DNA from 3 places in the Streptomyces sp. NPDC058086 genome. Region 1 is predicted to be linked to each of the others. Evidence: riboswitches for the same ligand, from Rfam matches in the RefSeq annotation. Region 1 holds a riboswitch; each other region holds the start of a gene.
The links. A riboswitch is a leader RNA that binds a small molecule or an ion and turns the genes downstream of it on or off. The one in region 1 is predicted to bind cobalamin.
Positions count from the first base shown of each region.

Region 2: another riboswitch for cobalamin. It lies ahead of ACFVWD_RS16285 (CbtB-domain containing protein); the one in region 1 lies ahead of ACFVWD_RS32085 (ABC transporter ATP-binding protein).
Region 3: another riboswitch for cobalamin. It lies ahead of metE (5-methyltetrahydropteroyltriglutamate--homocysteine S-methyltransferase); the one in region 1 lies ahead of ACFVWD_RS32085 (ABC transporter ATP-binding protein).

Region 1 covers NZ_JBHVST010000050.1:20,821-26,636, forward strand. The annotation lists gene scpA (methylmalonyl-CoA mutase) at 1-1,568, opposite strand, end outside; gene ACFVWD_RS32080 (methylmalonyl-CoA mutase family protein) at 1,577-3,382, opposite strand; gene ACFVWD_RS32085 (ABC transporter ATP-binding protein) at 3,556-4,359, opposite strand; cobalamin riboswitch at 4,550-4,734, opposite strand; gene ACFVWD_RS32090 (cytochrome P450) at 4,814-5,816, shown strand, end outside.
Region 2 covers NZ_JBHVST010000017.1:103,293-109,108, forward strand. The annotation lists gene ACFVWD_RS16260 (SpoIIE family protein phosphatase) at 1-79, shown strand, start outside; gene ACFVWD_RS16265 (helix-turn-helix transcriptional regulator) at 152-1,165, opposite strand; gene ACFVWD_RS16270 (VOC family protein) at 1,262-1,660, shown strand; gene ACFVWD_RS16275 (hypothetical protein) at 1,736-2,638, opposite strand; gene ACFVWD_RS16280 (CbtA family protein) at 3,302-4,054, opposite strand; gene ACFVWD_RS16285 (CbtB-domain containing protein) at 4,078-4,299, opposite strand; cobalamin riboswitch at 4,334-4,482, opposite strand; gene ACFVWD_RS16290 (MFS transporter) at 4,603-5,816, opposite strand, start outside.
Region 3 covers NZ_JBHVST010000022.1:65,573-71,388, forward strand. The annotation lists gene metE (5-methyltetrahydropteroyltriglutamate--homocysteine S-methyltransferase) at 1-1,956, opposite strand, end outside; cobalamin riboswitch at 2,120-2,343, opposite strand; partial or broken gene ACFVWD_RS19445 (3-hydroxyacyl-CoA dehydrogenase NAD-binding domain-containing protein) at 2,444-2,669, opposite strand; partial or broken gene ACFVWD_RS19450 (isocitrate lyase) at 2,899-3,598, opposite strand; partial or broken gene ACFVWD_RS19455 (RidA family protein) at 3,600-3,737, shown strand; gene ACFVWD_RS19460 (hypothetical protein) at 3,873-4,235, shown strand; gene rocD (ornithine--oxo-acid transaminase) at 4,382-5,632, opposite strand; gene ddaH (dimethylargininase) at 5,629-5,816, opposite strand, start outside.

The DNA of each region.
Region 1 (5,816 bases):
CCGGTTCCTTCGGCGGCCCGCGTCAGGGCGTGCAGCGCGTCCTGGCAGACCTGTTCGTCGCGCTCCGCGCGCAGCCGCCGCAGCTTCTCGATCTGCTGGGTGCGTACGGAGGAGTTGTCGACCTTGAGGACGTCGATCTGCTCGTCGGTCTCCACCCGGTACTTGTTCACGCCGATGACCGGCTGGCGTCCTGAGTCGATCCGGGCCTGGGTGCGGGCCGCGGCCTCCTCCACCCTCAGCTTCGGGATACCGGCGTCGATGGCCTGCGCCATGCCGCCCGCCGCCTCGACCTCCTCGATGTGCTGCCAGGCCCGGCGCGCGAGGTCGTACGTCAGCTTCTCGACGTACGCGCTGCCGCCCCACGGGTCGATCGCCCGGGTCGTGCCCGACTCCTGCTGGATGAGGAGCTGTGTGTTGCGGGCGATGCGCGCCGAGAAGTCGGTGGGCAGGGCGAGCGCCTCGTCGAGGGCGTTGGTGTGCAGCGACTGGGTGTGGCCCTGCGTCGCCGCCATCGCCTCCACACACGTACGCGTCACGTTGTTGAACACGTCCTGCGCGGTCAGTGACCAGCCGGAGGTCTGCGAATGGGTGCGCAGGGAAAGGGACTTGGCGTTCTGCGGGTCGAACTGCCTGACCAGCTTCGCCCACAGCAGCCGGGCGGCCCGCATCTTGGCGATCTCCATGAAGAAGTTCATGCCGATCGCCCAGAAGAAGGAGAGCCGGGGCGCGAACGCGTCCACGTCCATCCCCGCCGCCCGTCCCGCCCGGATGTACTCCACCCCGTCGGCCAGCGTGTACGCCAGCTCCAGGTCGGCCGTCGCACCAGCCTCCTGGATGTGGTAGCCGGAGATGGAGATGGAGTTGTAGCGCGGCATCCGCTGCGAGGTGAAGGCGAAGATGTCGGAGATGATCCGCATCGACGGCTTCGGCGGATAGATGTAGGTGTTGCGGACCATGAACTCCTTGAGGATGTCGTTCTGGATGGTCCCGGCCAACTTCTCGGGCGGTACGCCTTGTTCCTCCGCCGCCACGATGTAAAGCGCGAGCACCGGCAGCACGGCGCCGTTCATCGTCATCGACACGGTCATCTTGTCCAGCGGGATGCCGTCGAAGAGCTGCCGCATGTCGTAGATCGAGTCGATCGCCACGCCCGCCATGCCGACGTCACCGGTCACCCGCGGGTGGTCGCTGTCGTAGCCGCGGTGGGTGGGCAGGTCGAAGGCGACGGACAGGCCCTTCTGTCCGGCCGCGAGATTCCGCCGGTAGAAGGCGTTGGACTCCTCGGCCGTGGAGAAGCCCGCGTACTGACGGATCGTCCAGGGCTGGTTGACGTACATCGTCGGGTACGGGCCGCGCAGATACGGGGCGATGCCCGGGTAGGTGCCGAGGAAGTCCAGGCCCTCCAGGTCCTGCCCGGTGTACAGCGGCTCGACCGCGATGCCCTCCGGGGTCTCCCACAGGAGATCGGCCCCGCCCGTGGCCTTCTTGACGGCGCCGCGCCACTCGTCGCTCCCGCCGTCGGCCTTCGGGACCCCCAGCCCGATCCCGGAGAAGTCGGGGATTCCCATCGCTGCCATCAGGACACTCCCATACGGTCGAGGGTGGCGGAGAGCACGGCGACGGCGTCGCACCCCGCGAAGACATAGGCATCGACATCCGGATACTGCCCGGGACGGCCCGCGAGGAACACATGCCCGGCGCCCGTCGCCTTCAGCGCCCCGGCGACCTCCGCGGCCCGCTCCTCGTACAGCGTGTCGCTGGAGCACAGACAGACCTCGGTGGCACCGCTGTCCTCGAAGGCGCCCTCGGTGACGGGCTCGATGCCACCCGCCTGGAACAGGTTCGAGGCGAAGGTGAGGCGGGCGGTGTGCGCGGCGGCCGGGCCGAGGGCGGCCAGGAAGATCCGCGGCCGGGAACCGGTCGCCGCCAGGTGGGCGTCGGAGCGGGCCCGCAGCGCTTCGAACGCCTCGTCGCGCCGCACCCGCGGCAGCCCGCCGGACGGCGGAACGGGGGCGGCTGCGCGTTCTACGAGGCGCTCGGCGAGGTTCGGGAACTCGCTGACCCCGGTGACGGGTTCGCGCCGCTTGGCGAGCTTCGCGCTGCGCGCCTCCCAGGTGTGGGCGAGGTCCTGGCCGAGCCGGCCGGAGCGCAGGGCCGCCGCCTGGCCACCCTCCCCCTCGATCCGCTGGAAGAACTCCCAGCCCGCGTGGGCGAGTTCGTCCGTGAGCCGCTCCACGTACCAGGAGCCGCCCGCCGGATCGATCACCCGGGACAGATGTGACTCCTCGACCAGGATCGTCGAGGTGTTGCGGGCGATCCGCCGGGCGAACGCGTCCGGCAGGCCGAGCGCGTGGTCGAAGGGCAGCACGGTGACGGCGTCGGCGCCGCCCACCCCGGCGGCCAGCGTGGCGACCGTCGTGCGCAGCATGTTCACCCACGGGTCGCGGCGGGACATCATCACCGGCGAGGTCACCGCGTGCTGCACCTGCCCGGCCGGGGCCCCGCAGACCTCGGTCACCCGCGCCCAGAGCCGGCGCGCCGCCCGCAACTTGGCGATGGTCAGGAACTGGTCGGCGGTGGCCGCGTACCGGAACTCCAGCTGCCCACAGGACTGTTCGACACTCAGCCCGGCCTCGGTCAACTGCCGCAGATAGGCGACACCGGTCGCCAGCGAGGCGCCCAGCTCCTGCGCGGCCGAGCCGCCGGCCTCGTGGTACGGCAGCGCGTCCACGGTCAGCGCCCGCAGCCCCGGGTACTCCTCGGCGCACAGCCCCGCGAGAGCGGCGACGGGCGCGAAGTCGAACCCGCCGTCTCCGGTACGGGCCTCGTGGCCCAGCGGGTCGGCTCCCAGGTTGCCGCGCGCCGCCTCCTTGGCGACCCCGCGCTCCTGGTAGAGCCGTAGCAACTCGCGTGCGGCGGGCTCGACTTCACGTCCCGCGTCGAGGACGACGGGCGCCAGATCGAGATAGACGCCGTCGAGGACGCGGTCGAGCGAGGACACCGCGATGCCGCCCGCACCGGCGACCAGCCAGAGCGAGGTGACGCCGTTCTCCAGGTCCGCGAGGACTGCCGCCCCGTCGGCGGCCGTGTGCTGCTGGCGTACGTCCCAGCCGCCGAGGGTGTTGCCCTCGGGGCGCCCGCCCCGTACGAAGGGAGCGAAACCGGGCAGGCCGGGATCGGGCGCGGAGTCGTCCGCGGTGTACAGGGGCCGGGCGCGAAGCCCGTCCTCCAGCGTGGTGGACAGGGCGTCTTCCGCTGCTGCGCCCGAGACTTCCTTGCCCGACTTTCGCAGGACGCCTTCAACCAGGCGTTGCCACTGCTCATGGGTCGCGTCAGGGAACTCGGCGGCCAGCGAGAGCCCGTCGTCAGGCAGGACCGTCATGCTCGGATGTTAGGCCAGATCCGCAGGTGAGCAGCAGAGGACGCGGCTGTGACCTTGACCTCCCAGGGGTGGTCTTGATCAACAGGCCGTGTTCGTACTACGGCATCACATGGATCGCGGACAGTGCCGGGTGCCGTGGAGCGAGGAGGACGACCTGCGCTGCCCTGATGGTCTCAGCGGCCGGGGAGTGTTCCCGGAAACCGTACGTGGGGGCGGTCGCCCGTGCCTTCGCTCGTGACCGTGACGGTGGCTCGTACGCCGTAGACGTCGGCGATCAGGGCCTCGGTGAGCGTCTTCGCCGGGGTGCCGCAGGCGACGACCCGGCCCTGCCCGAGGACGACGATCCGGTCGCAGTACATGGCCGCGAGGTTGAGGTCGTGCAGGGCGGCAACGCTGGTGACGCGAAGTTCCGCGATCAGGGCCAGCAGGTCGAGCTGCTGCTGGATGTCGAGGTGGTTGGTGGGTTCGTCGAGAAGGAGTTCGCGTGGTTCCTGGGCGAGCGCGCGGGCGATCTGGACGCGCCGGCGTTCGCCGCCCGAGAGCGTGTGCCAGGAGCGGTCGGCCTTGTCGGTCAGGTCCGTACGCTCCAGCGCGGTGCGAACGGCCCTCTCATCGGCCGGAGTCGAGGGCGACCAGGCGCGTCGGTGAGGGATGCGGCCAAGACGTACGACGTCGAGCACGGTCAGGTCGTCCAGGGTGTCGACCTGCTGTTCGACGACGGCGACGCGCCGGGCGACGGCCCGGCGGCCGAGGTCGCCGAGCGGATGCCCGTCGAGGGTGACGACGCCGGAGGCGGGAGTGAGGACACCTGCGAGCAGACGCAGCAGGGTGGACTTGCCGGAGCCGTTGGGGCCGAGCAGACCCGTGATGGATCCAGGAAGGGACGTCAGATCGACGCCGCCCAGGATCAGCCGCCCGGCGACGGTGCGGGAGACACGGTCGGCACCGAGCGCGGCCCGCTTCGGCGCGGAGGCGATCGCGACCTTCCGGCCGCAGTTGTCGAGCGACACCGCAGCGGTGGATTTCGGCGACTTGCTCCCGTCGGCGGACGAGCCGCCGCCACAAGCGGTCAGCAACAGGGCCCCGGACAGGAGCAGGGCACAGCGGCGGGCTGGGCGCGCAACGGGCACGGGACATCCTCTGGCGCCGAGGGCCCAGGCGCGGGGCCCGTTCGTACGGTCCGCCAGCAGCTCTTCGGACTCGGGATCGCCCGGACGAGGCGCCTTCCCGGACTCCGGTCACGTAAGACCGCCGTCCAGTGGCTTCGTGTTGCCCCGGCCCGTCACCCTTACCGCTGCGCGTCAGCTCCGGATTCACACCGGATTCCCTTGACTGGCCTCGGTAAATTATCGCGCCCCCATCGGCCTCGCCTTCAGCACGATTGTTAGCCTTGGCTGTGATCCAATTCCCCGTGCCCGGCCAAGGCTTGCGATGAGCGCCGTCGGCTCCTTCCCGCTCGGTGCCGCGACCACGCTCGCCGAACTCGCCGCGGATCCGCATCCGCGACTGGCCCGGCTCCGTGCGCATGAGCCCGTTTCCTGGCTGCCCGAGCTGGACGGCTGGCTGGTGACCCGTCGCGATCTCGCGCTGAGCGTGATGCGGGACCCCGTGACCTTCACCGTCGACGACCCCCGGTTCTCCACCGCACAGGTCGTCGGCCCGAGCATGCTGTCCCTGGACGGTGACGAGCACGCACGCCACCGTGAGCCCTTCTCCGCTCCCTTCCGGCCCAGGGAAGTACGCGACGGCTTCGCCTCGTTCATCGAGCGGGAGACCGACCGGCTCATCACCGCGCTGGAACCGGCGGGCGCCGTCGAACTGCGACGTGCCTTCGCCGGCCCGCTCGCCGTCGCCGTCGTGACCGAGGCGCTCGGACTGGTCGGCACCACCGCGGACACGGTGCTCTCCTGGTACGACTCCATCGTGCGGTCGGTCTCGGACATCACCGCCGGACACGAGGCGGCACCCGCGGGCGCCGAGGCGTACGCGCGGCTACGGGCCGCTGTCGAAGCCACCGTCGCCGATGGGGGCGCGACTTCGCTCCTGGGCGCCGCCGCCGAGCGGCTGGCGCTGCCAGAAGTGGCGTCCAACGCCGCGGTGCTGATGTTCGGAGGGATAGAGACCACCGAGGCGATGATCACCAACGCGCTGCTGCACCTGCTGCGACACCCCAGCCAACTCGCCCTTGTCCGCGACGACGTCGACCTGCTGGACGGCGCGATCGAGGAATCGCTGCGCCTCGAACCCGGAGCGGCGGTCGTGGACCGGTACGCCACCCGTGACACCGTCCTCGGCCCGGCCACGATCCGCCGGGGTGAACTGGTCACCGTCTCCCTGGCGGGCGCCAACCGCGATCCGGCCGTCTTCCCCGATCCCGATCGGTTCGACGTCCGCCGCGAGAACGCGCGTCTCCAGCTGGCCTTCGCGCACGGCC
Region 2 (5,816 bases), on a different contig from region 1:
CCAGGTCGCCGAGCGCTGGGGCAGTCGCCAGACCCCCACCGGCAAGACCATCTGGGCCGAACAGCCACTGCCCTCCTGACAGCAGGACGCCCCCGCGCCGGCACCGGCGCCGACCGAGGTGGTCGTGGTGGTCGTAGTGGTCGTGGCGGGCTCACGGCACCGGTCCTACGTCGGGCGGACGCCGCCTGGCGGAGTTCACGAGCCGGTCGGCGAGCGCGACGACGAGATCGCGGAGCTCGTCCGGTCGCTCGATCACGAAGGGCCGATCGAGCGACGCGAGCACCGGAGGCAACCAGTCGAGCCGTTCCACACGCAACCGGACACGCGACCAGGGCTCGGAATCACCGTCCTCGCGGCCCGCCGGCGGCGGCTCCTCGACGGTCGCGACGCTTGCCGGCAGCCGGACGTGGATCTGCTCGGCCGTCCCCCGGATCCACAGGATCACTTCGTGCCGGTACGGCGCCTCGGCGAATCCGGACAGAACGCGCTGCGCCGGATCGAGTCCCGCGGGCGGCTCGAAGGAGCCGGGCAGGGCCCTCGCGTCCGCGATGCGGTCGAGCCGGAACGTGCGGCCCTCGCCGCTCTCGGGCTCCGCGCCGGTCACGTACCACCGACCCGAGTGGACGACGAGCCCGTACGGGTGCACCGTGCGGACGCTGTACCGGCCGTCTGCGGCGGTGTACCGGATCGAGACCGGCCGGCGATGGCGGATCGCGTCGGCCACCGAGAGCAGGACCGCGCTCTGCGGTGCGGTTGTCTCGTCGGGCGGAGCGGTGAAGGCGAGGGAGTCGAGCACGGCGTCGAGCCTTCGGGCGAGGCGTTTGGGCAGGACCCGCCGGATCTTGGCCGTGGCCGTCTCATGGGCGGTGCCCGCGGTCGTCGGCGGTCCGACTCGGCGACCGGTGATCAGGCCGAGCAGCACGGCCAGCGCTTCGTCGTCGCCGAGCATGAGCGGAGGCATGCGGTGGCCGGGGGCGAGCCGGTACCCGCCGTAGCGGCCGCGCACCGATTCGACCGGCACGTCGAGGTCGACCAGGTGGTCCACGTACCGCCGCACGGTGCGTTCGTCGACGTCGAGCCTCTCGGCGAGTTCGGCAGCTGTCCTGATGCCGCCCGACTGCAGGAGCTCCAGCAGGGTGAGCACGCGAGCTGTGGGCCTGGGCATGCTCAGAAGTATCCCCGCAATACCGGGCGGAATGTGTCCGCTATCTCTCCTAGCCTCCGTGAGTACGAATCCCACCGAACTCACCGGGAGACCACCGTGAACTTCGTCTCGATCCGTGTCATCACGGGCGATGTCGCACGCCTCGTCGACTTCTACGAGCGCGCGACCGGCACGCGGGCGAGCTGGTCCCACCAGGACTTCGCCGAGCTCAGGACGGCGTCAGCCACTCTCGCGATCGCCGGCATCCGCACCGTGCCGCTGTTCGCGCCTGACGCCGCCCGCCCCTCCGACAACCGTTCCGTGATCATCGAGTTCCTCGTCGACGACGTGGACGGTGTGTACGAGAACCTGACCGGCTTCGTGGAGGACTTCGTCAACAAGCCCACCACCATGCCTTGGGGCAACCGTTCGCTGCTGTTCCGCGACCCCGACGGCAACCTCGTCAACTTCTTCACCCCGGTCGGTCCGGACGCCGTCAGGAAGTTCCCTTCCTGACAGCGCGGGGGCGGAGCTGTCGGCCTCAGCTGTCAGGGCTGAGCCACGCCACGAAGGTGACCCCTCGTGCCGTGGTCATGAGCGGCGTGTGCGACGGGACGCGTACACCGCCCCGGCGCCGAGGGCGACCACCAGGGCCGCGCCGCCCGCGATGGTGCCGACCGGCGCGCTCGCACCCGTCTCCGCCAGCGGCGGCCCGCTGTCGCTGGGCGACGGCTTGGGGGTGGCGGGCGGCGTCGACTCCAGCGGGGGCACGTCCGGCGTCGTGGGAGGCGTGGTGGAGGGCTTGGGGCTGGTCGGAGGCGGGGTCGTCTCCTCGGCGGGAGGCTGTCCGCCCGCGGGAGTCGTGGGCGTGACCGGGGTGGCGGGAGTGGTCGGGGTCGACTCCGACGGCGTCGGGGTGGGCGAGTCCGACGGGCCGGGGGTGCACGGCTGTTCGCCTCCGTTCCACGCCGCTATGAGGTGGTAGGGGGTGACGACGTTGTCGGGCTCGTAGGGCACGGGGCCGTGCCCCTCCCCCGTCTTGCCGTCGTAGGTGACGTCATCGCCGTACAGGTCGATCTGGCCGTAGCAGTCCGGCGTCTTCACGGTCAGCTTCTGCCAGGTCCGCTTCGAGTCGTCCGTACCGGCGACGTCGTCGGCACTGAGGTAGACCGTCGCCTTGTCGACCAGGCTCTGGTGCCCGGAGACGTACCAGTTCGGCCCCTCGGTGGTGTATTCGGCGAGGGACACCGGGTACTTGCAGCCCTCTCCGACGGTCTGACCCGGGGCCAGCCGGACCTGGACGCTGCCGGGAACGGTGTCCCAGAGATGGAACCCGCCCTGCGAGGTCCAGTCGGCACCCACGACGTTTCCGTCCGCGCCGACGATGCGGTACTGGACCGTGGCGGACTCGCACGCCCCGGCGGTCGTGGCACTGGCCACCCCTGCGCCGAGCAAGGGCACGGCGGCGGTGGCGAATGCGGTTGCGGCGAGCACAGCCAGAGTTCTGGAGTGTTGCGAACGCGACAAGATGAGCCTCTGTGAAATCGAAAGTGTGGGAGGTGATTGCGCGCGAGTGACCGACGCGGACGGCAGATCTGGATGACCCGATGCAAGAACCAGCGCACGGACCAGCGGAAGAACCGACGGAAGAACCGGCGGAAGAACCGGCGGAAGGCATGCCGCCCAAGCCACTCGTGTCGCTTCGCTCACTTCAGACGCGGCGAAGCGAGCTGGATTCTTCCAACTTTTAACAACTCCCGTCAATCCTTCACTGGTTGCGCAGTTCCTCCACGGAACACACCCCGGCCGTACGGGACTTACGAGACCGGGTCCCGCACGGCCGCGACGGTTCAGGAAGCCAGGTCCCGGTGACGACGCAGCAGTTCCGCTATCGCGCAGCGCAAGCAGCCACCGTCGGGTGGCGATCAGTTGCTCGTACTCCGCCACCGTGAGGGCGACCGCCTCACGGCCGCCGAGGGTGATGCGGCGCGGCTGGGGTCGTCCGGCCACTCGGTTCCTCCGTTCCTCGCCCGGGTGGTGCCCACCCCATCGCTCGGTTCCGTCGGTCAGGTCCGTGATGCGCCGGCGTCGATGCCCGGAAAACGCGAGAGGGCCCCCGGATGGTTCCGTGGGCCCTCAATCGGGTGTCGGGTCATGTCAGCTGGGAACGGCGACCCGTCGGCTCGCGGCGGCCGTCACCGGCTTGGGATTCAGCAACCGCTCGGCCAACTCGCCGAAGACCAGGCCGAATCCGCCCCACAGGACGGTCTGGATGGCCAGCGCGGAGAGACGGAACCGCCACAGCAGAGTGGCGGGGAAGTCCTTCGGCACCTCGTTGATGACCGGCAGGAACGCGTACGCCAGACCGATCACGACGGCGAAGACGGCCACCGCGGCGACGGTGGCGTACCAGGTGCCGATCCTGGGTGCCAGCCGCTTGCCCAGGATGGTGGCGGCGATCGCGAGGAGCACGCTGAGCACCATCATCAGGAAGTACAGGGTGGTCCGCTTGCCGATGGTGTCGGGGTTGCCGACCGACGGCGGGTTGGCCGGGTACTTCAGGAACGGCACGACGTACACGGCCAGCAGCGCGCAGCCGGACAGCAGCAGTGCGGTCGCCCGCGGGCTGAAGCGGCCGACGCGGCCGAGCGCGAAGGAGAAGGCCAGCGCGGCGATACCGCCGAAGGCGACGCCGTAGACCAGGACGCCGGTGGCGAGACCGGCGGTGGACTGCAGGGAGCGGGAGACGATCTCCATCTCGTGCTCGTGCGAGTGGGCTTCCTCGAAGCTGATCGCGCTGTCGACGTTCGGCTCACCGAGGAAATAGGCGGCGACCAGGGCGAGCAGGCCGGCACCGAGGCCGGCCAGCATGCCCCGCACGAGCAGATTTCTTACCGTTGCGGAGTTCATGGCAGTGCTGGGGTTCCCCTCGGTCAGTGGCAGGGGAAGCCGAGAAGGTGGCGGGCGTCGTGCACCCACTCGTGGACGTCCGAGCCGGAGACGACGGAGGTGGCGCCCTGTTCGGCACCGACGAAGTACAGCAGGACGAGCATCAGGATGCCGAAGAAGACCGCCCACGGAGCTATCGCCTTGAGCGGCAGCGTGGCGGGAACGACGGGGGTGGTGGTTGTCGGCTGGGCGACGGTCTGCGCCATGGCAGAACCTCCTCGGGAGTTCGCGTCCCATCTCGGTGGTGCACTGGACGACGGCTACGGGTCTGACTCACGAGAGGTCCCAGCGGGCTGGAGCCTCTCGTTCACAGTGGCGCGACCGTGCCGGTTTCCCACCGGCTTCCGTCTTGCCGTCATCGATATCGCACCGACCGTACCGCGTGTCGGGTGCGGGGCCAAGACCGCGCCACCTGGCGTGATCTTCCTCTCCCACCAGGTGGCCGATCCCGAGTGAACAGCGGGTCAGCGGTGGCGGAACCCAGTTGAGTTCGGGCCCCGGCCCCGCTCTCAGACCGAGGGGGACCGGTCCGCGTCCTGGGACTCGGGCGTGTCCGTCGTACGACCGAGCTTCTGTGCCTCCTCCAGCGTGCGAGCCCCGCGGAGGGGGGAGAACGTGAGCCAGAAGGAGACGACGAGGTAGGAAACCCCGACGGCCCACAGGGCCGTACCGGGTGACAGGGCGTCGGCCAGGGCACCGCCGACGACAGCCCCCAGGGGCAGCGTGCCCAGGGCGACGAGGCGGTAGCTCGCGGTCACCGCGCCGATCTGGTGCTCCGGCGGAATGGCCTGCCGCAGGCTGACGGCGAACACGTTGAACAGTGCGACACCGAAGCCGTTCACCATCATGGCGACGGACGCGAGCACGGCGACGTACCCGCCGACCCGGCTGACGGCGGGTACGAGCAGCAGACCCACCGCGGCCAGCACCGCACCCAGGGCCAGCACACCGCCGACGGCCCAGCGTTGGGTGAGCCGGGTGGCGCAGAGCGAACCGATCAGGGCCCCCACACTGCCGATGCCGGTGATCACTCCCACCGTGGTGCCGCTCATGTCGAGATCACGGACGGCGAACACCAGGAAGACGGTCAGAAAGGCCTTCTCGTGCAGGTTCGACAGGCCGGCCTGAACGCACAGGTCCCGGATCGGGCGCAGGGACCATGTGTAGCGGAGCCCGGAGCCGATCGCCTTCAGCGCCGACTCACGAGGCTGTTCGGGGGCCTTGACGCCCCGCAGCAGCAGACCGCTCACGGCGGCACCGGCGGAGCACGCGGCGGCCACCGTCAGGGTCGGCGACACCCCCAACTGCCCGACCAGGAAGCCGGCCGCGGCGGGACCGGCGAGGGTGCTGACCGAATACGTCGCCTGGTGCAGGCCGTTGGCCGCGGCGATGGAGTTCAGCGGCAGGAGCCTGGGCAGCGTGGACTGGTAGGCGACTTCGTAGAAGACGGTGGCGACACCGATCACGGCGGCGGCGGTGACAAGTTGGCCGAAGTTCAGCCCGTCGGCCGCCTGGAACGCGGCGAGCACCGCCAGCGCCGCGCCCTGGGCGGCACTCGCGGTGACGAGGGTGCGGCGCGGCGGATACCGGTCGACCATGACGCCCGCGACCAGCGAGAGCACCACGACGGGGACGAACTGCACCGCCGACACGAGTCCCACTCCCGTGCCGTCGGCATGGAGGTGGGTGACCGCGATCAAGGGTAGGAGAAAACTGGTCAGCT
Region 3 (5,816 bases), on a different contig from region 1:
CTGGGTGTCCGGGCGTACGCCCGCGGTGGTGAGGCGGAACGCCTCGGTGGCCCACGCCAGATACTCCGGACGGTCGCCGGCGCGCAGTGGCAGGGTCTCGCGCAGCGCGGGTTCGTCCACCTGGATGACCGAAGTCCCGGCCGCCTCAAGGTCGTTCACCTCGTCGCGCAGGGCGAGGGCGACCTGTCGGGCGGTGTCGGCGAGGGGCTGGTCGTCGCGGACGAAGGACCAGGCGAGCATGGTGACAGGGCCGGTGAGCATGCCCTTGACCGGCTTGGTGGTGAGGGACTGGGCGTACGTCGTCCAGCGCACGGTCATCGGTTCCGGGCGGGAGATGTCGCCGGCCAGGATCGGCGGGCGTACGCAACGGGTGCCGTAGGACTGGACCCAGCCGTGCTGTGTGGCGAGGCAGCCGGTGAGCTGTTCGGCGAAGTACTGGACCATGTCGTTGCGTTCGGCCTCGCCGTGCACGAGGACGTCGAGGCCGGTCTTCTCCTGGAAGGAGATCACTTCGCCGATCTCGGCCCTGATGCGCTCCTCGTACCCGGCGGCGTCGATCCGTCCCGCGCGCAAGTCGGCCCGCGCGGTGCGCAGTTCGGTGGTCTGGGGGAAGGAGCCGATGGTGGTGGTCGGCAGCAGGGGCAGACGCAGGTGGGTGCGCTGGGCGGCGGCCCGTTCGGGGTAGGGCTGGGAGCGGTGGGCGTCGGCGTCCGTGACGGCGGCGGTGCGGACGCGTACCGCCGGGTCGTGGGTGAGCGCCGAGCCGGCGCGGGAGGCCAGGTCGGCGCGGTTGGCGGCGAGTTCGGCCGCGATGGTGTCGGTGCCGCCCCCGAGGCCCTTGGCGAGGGTGACGATCTCGGCGGTCTTCTGGCGGGCGAAGGCGAGCCAGCGCAGGATCTGCGGCTCGATGTCGCGTTCGGCGGTGGCGTCGAGCGGGACGTGCAGCAGCGAGCAGGAGGCGGCCACGTCGACCCGGTCGGCGAGTCCGAGCAGGGTGCCGAGGGTGGTGAGGGACTTCTCCAGGTCGTTGACCCAGATGTTGCGCCCGTTGACGACACCGGCGATCAGACGCTTGCCGGGCAGTCCGCCCACGGCGGCGAGCGCGTCCAGGTTGGCGGCGGCGGCCTCGGTGAAGTCGAGTGCCAGGCCCTCCACCGGAGCCTTGGCGAGCACGGGCAGCGCGTCACCGAGCCGGTCGAAGTACGAGGCGGCCAACAGCTTCGGGCGCTCGGTGAGCCCTCCCAGGTCGCGGTAGGCGCGCGCGGCGGCGTTCAGCTCGGCGGGCGTACGGTCCTGGACCAGGGCCGGTTCGTCGAGTTGCACCCACTCGGCGCCGGCCGTGCGCAGGTCGGCGAGGACTTCGGCGTACACGGGCAGCAGTCGGTCGAGGAGCGTCAGCGGGTCGAAGTCCGCGGCGACGCCCGGCGCGGGCTTGGCGAGCAGCAGGTAGGTGACGGGGCCGACGAGAACGGGGCGGGCGGTGAGGCCGAGGGCGAGGGCTTGGCCCAACTCGGCGACCTGCTTGGCGGAGTCGGCCGTGAAGACGGTGTTCGGACCCAACTCGGGCACCAGGTAGTGGTAGTTGGTGTCGAACCACTTCGTCATCTCTAGCGGCGCCGCGTCCTGGGTGCCGCGCGCCATCGCGAAGTAGCCGTCCAACGCGTTGGCCTCGACGGCGGCGCGATGGCGTTCGGGGATCGCGCCGACCATGACGCTGGTGTCCAGGACGTGGTCGTAGTACGAGAAGTCGCCGGTGGGTACCTCGTGGATGCCGGCCTCGGCCAGCTGCCGCCAGTTGGTGCGGCACAGTTCGGTGGCGGTGGCCCGGAGGGCATCGGCGTCGACGCGGCCCTTCCAGTAGCCCTCGATCGCCTTCTTCAGCTCCCGGTTCTGGCCCTGGCGGGGGTAGCCGTACACGGTGGCCCGTGCTGCCGCGGCTGCGGACTTCGCTGTCACGGAAATCTCCTTCGCGAGATATCTCCCTGGGATCCCGGGACGGGAGGAGGGCGCGAAGGGGTGACGAACCGGACGGAAACAACCTGACGCGGCACTGCGCGGTCGTCCGTCCGATATGTACGCCGACCCGCCCACGAGGTCACCGGGATGTCCGCGCACGAGGGGTCGCGCGCGGGCAATGGGCAGGTCTTCGGACTCGCGGGCACGTCCTCCGTACGGAGGACACCTAGTGACCGTCGCTTCCCAGGTCCTGTTCACCGGACCCAGTGCGTATGACGGCGGTCGTTCCCACTCACCGCTGCGGGGCAGTCCCGGATTCCCACCGGGTTCCCTCTTGCGACGCATCCCGCCTGGCGGACGGGGCGAACCAGTTGCACAGACCAGCCTATGGGGCACTCACCCGGCGCGGCGGATCAGGTCCGGCATCCGGACGGTGAGCCGGGACACGCGGTCCGGGTCCCTCGGCCCGGGCGCCAGGATGCTCACGCACGGGGTTGAAGAAGTGCCAGGCCGAGGACGTGGTCGGCGCGGTGGGTCGCCATGCCGAGGCGCATGACGGGCAGGGAGGAGGTGTTGCTCGCCAGGACCGCGTCCGGAGCCTCGACGATCTTGTCCGGTGCGGTGAAGATCTCGGTCTTCGCCTCGGCTTTCTCCACGACGGCCTCGACGACGAGCTGCCGGTCGGCCAGGTCTTCGAGGCTGCCGGAGAAGGTCGACGTCCGGCGAAGGCGCCGGCGAGTCGGCCGACGAAGTCCAGGGCGGCGGGGGTGAGGATCTCGTCGTGGCGGTCGTCCGGTGCCGCGAGGACGCGGACGTGGCGGGTCGGTGCGCTGGTGGACATCAGGTTCTCCTGGTCGGGGGAGCGGAGCGGGAGCCGGGCGGGGACGGTCGCCCGGCTCCCGCTCGGTCAGGGGCCGGTACGCACGGGCGACCGCGGTCGGTCTAGTGGAACTGCTCCTCATCCGTGGACCCGGCCAGTGCGGTGGTGGAGGAGGCCGGGTTGACGGCGGTGGAGACGAGGTCGAAGTAGCCGGTACCGACCTCGCGTTGGTGCCTGACGGCGGTGAAGCCGTGCTTCTGCGCGGCGAACTCCCGCTCCTGGAGATCGACATAGGCGGTCATTTCCGTGATCGGCGTAGCGACGCGACAGGTCGAACATGCCGTGGTTGAGGGAGTGGAACCCGGCCAGCGTGATGAACTGGAAGCGATAGCCCATCGCCCCCAACTCCCGCTGGAACTTGGCGATCTGGTCGTCGTCCAGAGCGGCCTTCCAGTTGAAGGACGGCGAGCAGTTGTAGGCGAGCATCCGGCCCGGATACCGGGCGTGGACGGCCTCGGCGAACTCGCGGGCCTGTGCCAGGTCGGGAGTGCCGGTCTCGACCCAGATCAGGTCGGCGTACGGGGCGTAGGCGAGGCCGCGGGCGATGACCGGCGCCATCCCGCCCCGCACGCGGTAGAAGCCCTCCGGCATGCGCTCGCCGGTGACGAACTCGGCGTCGCGCTCATCCACATCGCTGGTGAGCAGAGTGGCGGCCAGCGCGTCGGTGCGCGCGATGACGAGTGTCGGCACGTCGGCGATGTCGGCCGCGAGCCGGACCGCGTTGAGGGTGCGGATGTGCTGCGAGGTGGGCACGAGGACCTTGCTGTTCCTGGAGGGAGTCGCCCGGGCCTCCGCAGAGCTGGGGATCACCCCGATGGCGCCGGGCACGCTGATCGGCGTGGCGGCACTGGACGTCCCGGACCATCTGGTGGAGGTCGAAGCCACCGCGGTCATCGACTGATCAGCCCCTGAACAGCGCCGTATGCTCCATATGGATGGCGGAATCGAGGTTCTGCGGCTGCCGGCCGGCCGGATCCAGGCTCACCCGGTCCATAGCCGCACAAGGTCCGGGGCCGACCGGTCCAGGAGCGAAACCATGGAGAGGTTGCCCGTCATGACCGAGCCCGAGCTGTCTGCGTTGCGGGAACGCGCCGAGCGCGGCGATGCCTCCGCGACCGACGAGCTGATCGAACTCGCCACCGAACTCGGCGATCTGAACGAACTGCGCCGCCTCGCGGATGCGGGCAACCCCACCGCGACCGACGAGCTCATCCAACTCGCCGCAGAACAAGGCGACCTCGAAGAACTGCGCAGCCTCTCGGACCGCGGCAACGCCACGGCCACCGACCAGCTGATCGAACTCGCCACCGAGCAGGACAACATGGACGAGCTGCGACGCCTCGCCGACCGGGGCAACACGACAGCGGCCGAGCAACTCGCGGAGCTCACCGCCGAGTGATCGCCTGACTGCGCTCCTCAACGGGTCGATGGCAGAGCGGCGCGGGCGCCTGCCCGGTGTTCGGGGGCAGGCGCCCGTCGGCGGTGCGGCCGGGCGATGGGAGCGCGGCGTGCCCACCAAGGCGCCGGCAGCTGCCGGCGCCCGTGTCAGACCCCCTGTGTCAGCACCTTCTCCAAGGCGCCCAGGGCGGACTGGAGTTCCTCGCCGGTGATGGTCAGCGGCGGGGCCAGTCGGATCGTCGATCCGTGGGTGTCCTTGACCAGAACTCCCTCGCGCATCAGGCCCTCGCTGATCTCGCGCCCGGTGCCGATGGCCGGGTCGATGTCGACGCCCGCCCACAGCCCGCGGGAGCGGAAGCCCTCCACGCCCCGGCCCACGAGCGCCGTCAGACCGCCCCGCAGGACCACGCCCAACTCGGCCGCCCTGCTCTGGTATTCACCGGTCTCCAGGAGTCCGACGACCGCGGAGCCGACCGCCGCGGCCAGCGGATTGCCGCCGAAGGTCGAGCCGTGCTCACCGGGCCGCAGCACCCCGAGCACGTCCCGGCGGCCGACCACCGCCGACACCGGCACGATGCCGCCGCCGAGTGCCTTGCCCAGGAGGAGCAGGTCGGGGACGACCTCCTCGTGTTCCACGGCGAGCGTGGTGCCGGTGCGGCCCAGGCCGGACTGGATCTCGTCCGCGATGAACAGACACCCGGCGCGCCGGGTCAGCTCCCGGACACCGGTCAGGTAACCGTCGTCCGGGATGACGACGCCCGCCTCGCCCTGGATGGGCTCGATCAGCACGGCCGCGGTCGTCTCGTCGACGGCCGCTTCCAGCGCGGCGAGGTCGTTGTACGGGACGACGCGGAAGCCCGGGGTGAAGGGCCCGAAGCCGGCGCGGGCCGTCTCGTCCGTCGAGAAGCTCACGATCGTCGTCGTACGGCCGTGGAAGTTGTCCGCGGCCACCACGATCGTCGCCCGGTCCGGTGCGACGCCCTTCACCTCGTACGCCCACTTTCGGGCCACCTTGATGGCGCTCTCCACCGCCTCCGCGCCCGTGTTCATCGGCAGGACCATGTCCTGGCCGGTCAACTCGGCCAGCGACTCGGCGAACTGGGCCAGCCGGTCGTTGTGGAAGGCGCGCGAGGTGAGCGTCAGCCGGTCCAGCTGACGGTGGGCCGCGTCGATCAGCACCGGGTTGCGGTGACCGAAGTTGAGGGCCGAGTAGCCCGCCAGCATGTCGAGGTAGCGGCGCCCCTCGACGTCCTCGACCCAGGTGCCCTCGGCGTGGGCGACGACCACGGGAAGCGGGTGGTAGTTGTGCGCGAGGACGGGCTCCTCGGCGCGGATCAGGTCGGCGGAGGAGCGCGGACCGGCGGCGGAGGACGCGAGGGTACGGGCGGGAGCGGTCATGAGCGGATCTCCTGGGTGCAGCACTTGATGCCACCGCCGGCCTTGTGGAACTCGGAGAGGTCGACGGGGACGGGGACGTAGTCGTGGCGGGCGAGCCGGTCGGCGAGGGCCTCGGCGCGCGGCGCGATGAAGACGTGACGGCCGTCGGAGACGGAGTTCAGGCCGAAGGTGTACGCGTCCTCAC